One region of the Microbispora sp. NPDC049633 genome, then DNA from elsewhere that is predicted to be linked to it. Evidence: riboswitches for the same ligand, from Rfam matches in the RefSeq annotation. Region 1 holds a riboswitch; the other holds the start of a gene.
The links. A riboswitch is a leader RNA that binds a small molecule or an ion and turns the genes downstream of it on or off. The one in region 1 is predicted to bind glycine.

Region 1 (4,866 bases):
CTGATCGAGCCCCAGCGGAGCCCGTCGGGGTACCGCAAGTTCACCTACAACGACGTCGAGCGCCTGCGGTACATCCTGCGGGCGCAGCGCGACCAGTACCTGCCGCTGCGGGTCATCAAGGACCAGCTGGACGAGCAGGCGGCCCGTCCGCACGCCGTCGTCTCCGACGGCGTCCCGCCCGTGCGTCTCAGCCGGGAGGAGCTCATCGAGGCCGCGGGCATCGACGAGGAGACCCTGGCCGAGATGGAGAGCTTCGGCCTGGTCGCCGCCGTGGCGCGCCGGTACGACGGGGAGGCGCTGGAGATCGCGCGCAGCGTGGGGGCGCTGTCGCGGTTCGGCCTGCGGGCGCGGCACCTGAGAGCGGTCCGGGCGGCGGTGGAGCGGGAGGCCGGCCTGATCGAGCAGGCGGTGGCCCCGCTGCTGCGGCGTAAGGCGCCGGGGGCGATCGCGGAGGCGGACGAGACCGCGCGGGAGATCTCCGGACTTCTCCAGGAAGTGCACAATGCGTTACTGCGTGGGAGTGTTCGCGGCGTTCTGGGGCGGTGACCGGCACATCCGCTCCTCCGTGGGTGTTACGTTGAATGCCTGGTGATATGCCGCGACGCTTGAGACGGAGCCGCCCGTGTTGCAGATGGAGGTCGTGGGGGTTCGCGTTGAGATGCCCACCAACCAGCCGATCGTGCTCCTGAAGGAGACGAGCGGCGATCGGTACCTTCCGATCTGGATAGGCATGACCGAGGCGACCGCTATCGCGCTGGCCCAGGCGGAGGAGCCGCCGCCCCGGCCGCTGACCCACGACTTGTTCCGTGACGTGATTGAGGCCTTGGGGGTGCGGTTGCGCACCGTCAACATCGTCGCGCTCCGCGATGGAATCTTCTTCGCCGACCTGGTCTTCTCCAACGGCGTGGAGGTCAGCGCCCGTCCTTCGGACTCGATCGCGCTGGCGTTGCGTACGGGTGCGACGATCTACGCGAGTGAGGACGTGATCCAGGAGGCGGGCGTGAGCATGCCCGACGACCAGGAAGACGAAGTGGAGAAGTTCCGCGAGTTCCTGGACAAAATCACGCCGGAAGACTTCGGCAGGGCGGGCTGACGTGCCGGACGATTTCGGGAGATTACGCTTCACGACGCGCCGGACGGGGTCGTTGACTGACGATGGCCCCGGTCCTACGGTGCAAGGGAAACCACGGTTGTAATTCACGAACCCCCAGATCAGACCGTGGGATGAGAGAAAGCCGGAGGTCCGCAGTGGCGGTCAGCAGCGGCGAGGGTAAGTCGGCCGGCCAGCACGACCCGGTTCGGCAGGCGGCGCGCGAGCGCGCCGGCGAACAGGGTCTGCTGTTCGACGAGCAGCCGACGGCGCTGCCCCAGGGCATCGGATACCGCGGGCCGACGGCGTGCGCGGCGGCCGGGATCACGTACCGTCAGCTCGACTACTGGGCCCGGACCGAACTGGTGCTCCCGACGATAAGGGCCGCCCAGGGATCCGGGTCCCAGCGACTGTACAGCTTCCGCGACATCCTCGTCCTGAAGGTCGTCAAACGTCTTCTCGACACAGGGGTCTCCCTCCAGCAGATACGCACCGCCGTACGGCATCTGCGCGACCGCGGCGTCAACGACCTGGCCCAGATCACCTTGATGAGCGACGGCGTGAGCGTCTACGAGTGCACGAGCGCGGACGAGGTGATCGACCTGCTGCAGGGCGGTCAGGGCGTGTTCGGCATCGCGCTCGGCCGGGTCTGGCGCGAGGTCGAGGGATCGCTGGCCGAGCTTCCGGGTGAGCGCGCGGAGCCCGCCTCGGATGCGGAGGGGGACCATCCCGCGGACGAGCTGGCCCGCCGGAGAAAGGCCCGCAGGACCGGCTGAGCGCACGCCCCGGCGATCGCGCGGGAGGCGGCGAGGCCGGGGGTCGTGGCTCGAACGGTGTCAGGCGCGCACGGCGGGGCTGACCGGAGGAAGGTCGAACTCGTCGTTGCGCATGCGCAGCAGGGCGACGGAGACGCCGGCGAAACCCATGGCCGTGACCAGCAGGCCGACGCCCGACGCGACGTGACCGGGCATGAACGGGTGGGTGAACCCGCCCGCCGCGAGGAGGATGCCCGCCCAGGCCGGTGCCGCGCCGCTGCGCCACAGCGCCAGGCCGAGCAGGAGCAGGCCGACGACGATCCCCAGGATGAACAGCAGGCCCGCCACCAGCTGCACGGGGTCCGTCCTCCATCGCTTTCCGGATCTCCGCCGTGACGGCCGCGGGTTTACGGGGCTGAGGATGTAATGGACACCCATGCCGAGCATGGGGAGCGGGGCGACGACGGCGAGCAGCGTCCGCCAAAGCCGCGTACGTCCCGCAGCGGCTTTCGGGGGGGCGGTGGTGGAGCGGGCACCGGTGTCCGGTCGCATGATGGTCCTCCGGAATCTGAGAGCCGTCCGATCGAGTCCGAGGATGAGCGCGGGCGACTCCCGCCGTCGTGGGGACGGCCTCCCGGTTCCGGCCCTGGTGCTCACGCCGATCTGGGAGCACGCTCCTTTGGCCGCGGGAGCGGCGTGACCCGATGATGAGCCCATGACAGTCAGGCGGGCCGGTCCGGTCGCGGTGCTCGCCTCACGGCCGTGTTCCTGCTGACCCTGCCGCTGATCCCGGCCGCGGCCAGCGTGGCCATCCTGCGCCACGGCCTGTACGACATCGAGCTGATCGTCAACCGGTCGCTGGTGTACGGGACGCTCACGCTCGGCGTCGTTCTCGCCTACCTGGGCATCGTCGCGGGCCTGCCCGCGCTGGCGCAGAACCGGCTGTCGGCCACGCCTCTCATCGCGACCGGGGCCGTCGCCCTCGCCTTGGCACCTGCCCGCTCCGCCGTCCAGTGCGCTGTCGACCGCGTCATGTACGGCCGGCGGCGCGACCCCGCGGCGGCCGCCGCCCAGGTCGGCCTGCGGCTCGGCACCGGCCTCGACGGCGGTCGCCGACCGGGCCGAGGCGATCGTCCGTGCCCGCCGTGCGGGTCTCGCCGCCGACTTCGCGCAAGGTGCGAGTCGGGGCGATCCGGGGTAGCCGGTAGAGTGGAAGACGGCCGACGACCTCGTGCGGGAGAGACCTCTGGACGTTCAGGGGCGCCGAAGGAGCAAACCTCCCCGGAATCTCTCAGGCATCCGTACCGCACGGACGAGGCGACTCTGAAAAGCAGGCCCGCCGGCCAGGCGGCGCCTCACCGAAGGGGAAAGCCGGGCTCGACGGCCCGGTGAAGCTCTCAGGTCCGATGACAGAGGGGGAGACCGCTTTACGACCGGCCGCGCCACCCAGGGCGGCGGGCGGTCGCCGCAGGTCTCGACCCCGTCCAGGAGGCCCCTGTCATGACCGATCGGTCCATGCTCCGCGATCTTTCCGCTCCGCCGTTCGCGACCCGTCACATCGGCCCCTCGGAGGCCGGCCGCGCCCGGATGCTCGAGGCCGTCGGCTACGAGTCGGTGGCCGACCTGGTCGCCGTGGCCGTGCCCGAGGCGATCCGCACGCGCGGTCCGCTGAAACTGCCCGAGGCGGTGGGGGAGGCCGAGGCCCTGGCCGAACTGCGCGCCCTCGCGGGCCGCAACCGGGTGCTGACCCCGATGATCGGCCTCGGCTACCACGACACGATCACGCCGGGCGTCGTCCTGCGCAACGTGCTGGAGAACCCGGGCTGGTACACGGCGTACACGCCGTACCAGCCGGAGATCTCGCAGGGGCGGCTGGAGGCGCTGCTGAACTTCCAGACGGTCGTGTCCGACCTCACCGGTCTCGACGTCGCCGGTGCCTCTCTGCTGGACGAGGCGACCGCCGCGGCCGAGGCGATGACCCTGGCCCGGCGGGCGAGCAAGGCCAAGACCGACGTGTTCGTGGTGGACGCCGACGCGCTGCCGCAGACCAAGGCCGTGCTGGCGACCCGCGCCGAGCCGCTCGGCATCACGCTGGTGGAGTCCGACCTCACCGGTGAGCTGCCCGAGTGCTTCGGGGTCCTCGTGCAGTATCCGGGCGCGAGCGGCCGGGTGGCGTCCTTCCGCGCGGTCGCCGAGCGGGCTCACGCCCAGGGGGCGCAGCTCGTGGCCGCGGCCGACCTGCTGGCGCTGGCCCTGCTGGAGTCCCCCGGGGAGCAGGGCGCCGACATCGCCGTCGGCTCCTCCCAGCGCTTCGGGGTCCCGCTGGGCTATGGCGGCCCCCACGCGGCCTACATGGCGGTCCGCGAGGGCCTGCAGCGGCAGATGCCGGGCCGTCTGGTCGGCGTCTCGGTGGACGCCGACGGCCGCACGGCCTACCGGCTCGCCCTGCAGACCCGCGAGCAGCACATCCGGCGCGAGAAGGCCACCAGCAACATCTGCACCGCGCAGGTCCTGCTCGCGGTCATGGCGTCCATGTACGCCGTCTACCACGGCCCGGACGGCCTGAAGAGGATCGCCCAGCGGGCGCACCGGCACGCCGCCGTGCTCGCCGCCGGGCTGCGCGAGGGCGGCGTGGAGGTCGTCCACGACGAGTTCTTCGACACCGTGCTCGCCCGTGTGCCCGGGCGGGCCGCCCAGGTCGTGGCCGCCGCCGCCGAGCGGGGCGTGAACCTGCGCCTCGCGGACGAGGACCACGTCGGCGTCGCCTGCGACGAGAAGACCACCACCGGTCACCTGAGGGCCGTGTGGGAGGCGTTCGGTGTCGGGCAGGTCGTGGTGGAGGACCTCGACCGGGTGACGCCCGACGCCGTCCCCGCGGGTCTGCAGCGGACCTCGGACTTCCTCACCCACCCGGTGTTCCACGCCTACCGGTCCGAGACGGCCATGCTGCGCTACCTGCGGCGCCTGCAGGACAAGGACATCGCGCTCGACCGCTCGATGATCCCGCTGGGCTCGTGCACG
Region 2 (4,866 bases), on a different contig from region 1:
AGGCACCGGCAGCTCCTGGCGCTGTTCCTGCTGAATGCCAATGTCACGGTTCATCGGGACAGGCTGATCGATCTGCTCTGGAATGGCTGTCCCACTAAATCTGCGCGCCGGAATCTTACCACCTACATCGCACAGATGCGGCGGCGGCTCTCTCCGCGGGACCCCGGCCTTTCTCCGCTCCACAGCGTGGAGGGCGGGTACCTTCTTTCCGTACCGCCGGGATCCGTGGATGCTGCAGTATTCAACGATTTCACCGCGCAGGGCAGAATCGCTCGCGACAATGGCGATTACCACAATGCCGCGCGGATGCTCGAGAACGCGCTGAGCCTGTGGCGGGGCGACGCCCTGGCCGGCATGAGGCACGTGGACGAGCTCGCCGCGTGGGCGGAGCGCCTCGACGAGGACCGGCGCGCGGCGACCGAGGACCTCTTCGACGTACGGCTGGCGCTCGGGGACCACCGTGAGATCGTCGGCGGCCTGACCCAGTGGGCGAGGCGGCACCCGTTGCGCGAACGGCCGCACCGGCAGCTCATGCTGGCGCTGCACCGGTCGGGCCGCACCCACGACGCCTCGGCGTCCTACCAGCGGCTGCGCCGGACCCTGGTCGACCGCCTCGGCACCGAACCGTCCCCCGACACCCAGGCTCTCCACCAGCGGATCGTCACCGACGACCCTTCCTCCACCCCGGCACGCGTCCGCGCGGGTCATCGCCCGCCCCGCGACCCCGACCACGGAATGTGACGGGTAGCCGACCTTCACTCTTCAGGAGGCGGAGTCCGGCGAGCCGGTGCTCGTCTGGCTCGCCGTCGGCTATCACGACGCCTACCGGCCTTCCTGACCTCGATGACGCCGACTCGGTGGCGCCGCCGGCGCGGGCCGGGAAGTCAGGGCGTCCGGCAGGTTACGGGGGTGGCGGCGAACCACTAGGCTGGGCAGCGCACCAGTGATCCCGTGCGGGAGAGCGTCCTGGCATCCGGTCAGGGCCCCTGAAGGAGCAAGCCCTCCCCGCGAACCTCTCAAGGCAAAGGACCGTACGGGCCAGGTGACCTCTGGAAAGAAGGCCGGCAGGCCTCGCCGAAGGTGAAAGTCCGGCAAAGATCGGACGAAGCTCTCAGGCGCCGATGACAGAGGGGGAGGATGCCCGATAGTTCAACGCTGCATCCGTCCTTTCCGAGGTGGGCATGTCCCGATCCACCCCGCTCCGCGGGGTCCACGAAAGCCTGGGCGCGACCCTGACCGATTTCGCGGGCTGGCAGATGCCCCTGCGCTACGGCAGCGAGTCGGCCGAGCACAACGCGGTGCGCACGGCCGCCGGGCTGTTCGACCTGTCCCACATGGGCGAGATCTTCGTCGTCGGGGCGCAGGCGGGCGAGGCCCTCGACCACGCCCTCGTGGGGCACCTCAGCGTCCTCGCGCCCGGCCGCGCCCGCTACACGATGATCGTGAACGAGACCGGCGGCATCCTCGACGACCTCATCGTCTACCGGCTCGACGAAGACCAGTACATGGTCGTCGCCAACGCCTCCAACTACGCCCTCGTCGCGCGTGAGCTCGCCGACCGGGTCCGGGGATACGACGCGCGGGTGACCGACCGGTCGGACGAGTACGCGCTGGTCGCCGTGCAGGGACCGCGCAGCACCGAGATCCTGGCCCCGCTGACCGACGCCGACCTCGACGAGCTCAAGTACTACGCCATCCTCCCCGGCGTCGTCGCGGGCACGCCCGTCCTGATCGCGCGCACCGGCTACACCGGCGAGGACGGCTTCGAGCTGTTCGTGCCGAACGAGCACGCCGTGCCGCTGTGGAACGCCCTCACCGAGGCGGGCAGGGACGCCGGGCTCGTCCCCGCCGGGCTGTCGGCCCGCGACACGCTGCGTCTGGAAGCCGGCATGCCGCTGTACGGCAACGAGCTGAGCGCGGCGATCACGCCGTTCGAGGCGGGCCTCGGCCGGGTCGTCCGCTTCGACAAGCCCGGCGACTTCGTGGGCAAGGCCGCCCTCGAGCGGGTCGCGGCGAACGACACCACCCGGCGCCTGGTCGGGCTTGTGGCGCGCGGCCGCCGCGTCCCCCGCCACGGCTACCCCGTCACCCGGGACGGCGCCGTCGTCGGCGAGGTGACCAGCGGCGCCCCGTCGCAGTCCCTCGGCCGCCCGATCGCCATGGCGTACGTCGACGAGGACGCCCTGGAAAAGGGCGGTCTGACCGTGGACATCCGGGGCAGCCAAGAACCGGTCGACGTCGTCGATCTGCCTTTCTACAGGAGGAGCAAGTGAGCACCATTCCGGACGACCTGAGCTACACCAAGGAACACGAGTGGGTGGCCGGGATCGAGGACGGCCTCACCGTGACGGTGGGCATCACGGCGTACGCGGCCGAGCAGCTCGGCGACGTGGTCTACGTGGAGGTGCACCCGGAGGTCGGCGCCACGGTCGCGGCCGGCGACGCGGTCGGCGAGGTGGAGTCCACCAAGTCCGTGAGCGACATCTTCGCGCCGGTGAGCGGTGAGATCGTCGAGATCAACGCCGCCGTCGCGGACACCCCCGGGCTCGTCAACTCCGACCCGTACGGCGAGGGCTGGCTGTTCCGCGTGCGCGTGGAGGAGGAGCCGGATGACCTGCTGTCGGCCGCGGAGTACACCGCGCTGACCTCCGGCGAGTCCTGACCGGCGGTTGAGAGGCGACGGTCAATGGCGATCAGCGTCTTCGACCTGTTCAAGGTGGGGATCGGGCCGTCCAGCTCGCACACGGGCGGCCCGATGGCGGCGGCGCACAAGTTCGTCCGCGGGCTGCACGAGGACGGGCTGCTGGAGAAGGTCACCCGGGTCGAGGCCATCCTGTACGGCTCGCTCGGGCTGACCGGCAAGGGCCACGGCAGCGACAAGGCGGTCCTGCTGGGCCTGTCCGGCGACAAGCCCGAGCTGGTCGACGTCGACACCGTCGACGAACGGCTCGCGGCGATGCGGTCGAGCGGCACGGTCACGTTGTACGGCGTGCACGAGATCCCGTTCGTGGTCGGCGAGCACCTCGTCTTCGAGCGCAAGCTGTCGCTCCCCCACCACCCGAACGGCATGCGGTTCACGGCGTACGCCGACGACACGGTGCTGCGCGAGAAGGTGTACTACTCGGTCGGCGGCGGTTTCGTGGTGGACGAGAACGCCACCGGCGCCGACCGGATCAAGCCCGACGACACGGTGCTGCCGTACTCCTTCACGACCGCGCACGAGCTGCTCGCGCACTGCGCGGAGACCGGCCTGTCGATCTCCGGCCTCATGATGGAGAACGAGAAGGCCTTCGGCCGTACGGAGGAGGAGATCCGGGCCCGCCTGCTGCACCTGTGGGCGGTCATGGCCGAGTGCGTACGGCGCGGCACCAGCCGCGAGGGCGTCCTGCCGGGCGGCCTCAAGGTGCGCCGCCGGGCCCACCAGCTGTACCGGCGGCTGCAGGGCGAGGCCGACGGGACCGACCCGCTGCGGGCGATGGACTGGGTCACGCTGTTCGCGCTGGCCGTCAACGAGGAGAACGCCGCGGGCGGCCGGATCGTCACCGCGCCGACCAACGGCGCCGCCGGCATCGTCCCGGCCGTCCTGTCCTACTACATGCGCTTCCTTCCGGGCGCCGACGAGGACGGCGTCGTCCGTTTCCTGCTCACCGCGGGCGCGATCGGCGTGCTGTTCAAGGAGAACGCCTCCATCTCCGGTGCGGAGGTGGGCTGCCAGGGCGAGGTCGGATCGGCCTGCTCGATGGCCGCGGCGGGCCTCACCGAGGCGCTCGGCGGGACGCCGGAGCAGGTCGAGAACGCCGCCGAGATCGGCATCGAGCACAACCTCGGCCTGACCTGCGACCCGATCGGCGGGCTCGTCCAGATCCCGTGCATCGAGCGCAACGCGGTCGCCTCGATCAAGGCGATCGCCGCGGCCCGCATCGCGCTGCGCGGCGACGGGCGCCACTTCGTGTCGCTGGACAAGGCCATCAAGACGATGCGCGACACCGGCAGGGACATGCTCGACAAGTACAAGGAGACCTCGCGCGGCGGCCTCGCCGTCAACGTCATCGAGTGCTGACCCGGCGTAGGCGGGCCGTGGCGTCTCTCGATGTGACGCGCGTGCGGCTCACCAATATCGTGGTGGCTTCCCGGCGATGAGGAGGGCCGTCACGTGAGGTGGCGCGAGGCGCTGCGCCCGCATCGGGCGTTCCTGGTCGTGCTGGCGGCGGGTGTCGCGCTGCGCGCGCTCGCCGTGCTCGGCTACCGGCCCGCGCTGTGGTTCTGGGCCGACTCCTTCGCCTACCTCAGCTCGGCCCTCGACCTGCGGCCGCTGCCCTCTCGGCCGTCCGGCTACTCGCTGTTCCTGGCGGCGTTGAGCCCGCTGCACAGCATCACCGCCGTCGTGGTCGTCCAGCACCTGCTCGGCCTCGGCATGGCCGTGTGCGTGTACGCGCTGCTGCGTCGCCGCACCCGGCTGCCGGGCTGGGGCGCGGCGCTGGCGGCGGCTCCGGTGCTGCTCGACGTCCACCAGATCCAGCTCGAACACCTCGTCATGGCGGACCTGCTGTTCACCGCGCTGATCGTGGCCGCCGTGACGATCCTGCTGTGGCGTCCCAGGCCCGGCGCGTGGTCGGTCGTCGCCGCGCTGCTGCTGCTCGGGCTGGCGACGATCACCCGCACCCTCGGGCTGCCCCTGATCGCGCTGGCACTGCTGCCGGTGCTGCTGGCCCGGCGCTGGCGGACCGCGCTCGCCGGGCTCGCCGCCGCGTCCGCCGTGCTCGGCGGGTACGCCGTCTGGTTCCACGACGCCCACGGGTCGTACGGGATGGGCGGCAGCAGCACCTGGCTGTGGTCGCGGACGATGACCTTCGCCGACTGCGCGGT

Region 2: linked by a shared signal. The riboswitch ahead of gcvT (glycine cleavage system aminomethyltransferase GcvT) and the one ahead of gcvP (aminomethyl-transferring glycine dehydrogenase) in region 1 are both predicted to bind glycine.

What each region holds. Positions count from the first base shown of each region.
Region 1 is NZ_JBFAOO010000132.1:5,033-9,898, forward strand. Features, by position in the region: gene AB0J39_RS27565 (MerR family transcriptional regulator) at 1-546, shown strand, start outside; gene AB0J39_RS27570 (bifunctional nuclease family protein) at 623-1,093, shown strand; gene AB0J39_RS27575 (MerR family transcriptional regulator) at 1,249-1,866, shown strand; gene AB0J39_RS27580 (hypothetical protein) at 1,927-2,202, opposite strand; gene AB0J39_RS27585 (hypothetical protein) at 2,568-2,723, opposite strand; glycine riboswitch at 3,070-3,162, shown strand; gene gcvP (aminomethyl-transferring glycine dehydrogenase) at 3,346-4,866, shown strand, end outside.
Region 2 is NZ_JBFAOO010000060.1:29,096-33,961, forward strand. Features, by position in the region: gene AB0J39_RS17905 (AfsR/SARP family transcriptional regulator) at 1-741, shown strand, start outside; glycine riboswitch at 945-1,042, shown strand; gene gcvT (glycine cleavage system aminomethyltransferase GcvT) at 1,182-2,273, shown strand; gene gcvH (glycine cleavage system protein GcvH) at 2,270-2,662, shown strand; gene AB0J39_RS17920 (L-serine ammonia-lyase) at 2,687-4,060, shown strand; gene AB0J39_RS17925 (hypothetical protein) at 4,154-4,866, shown strand, end outside.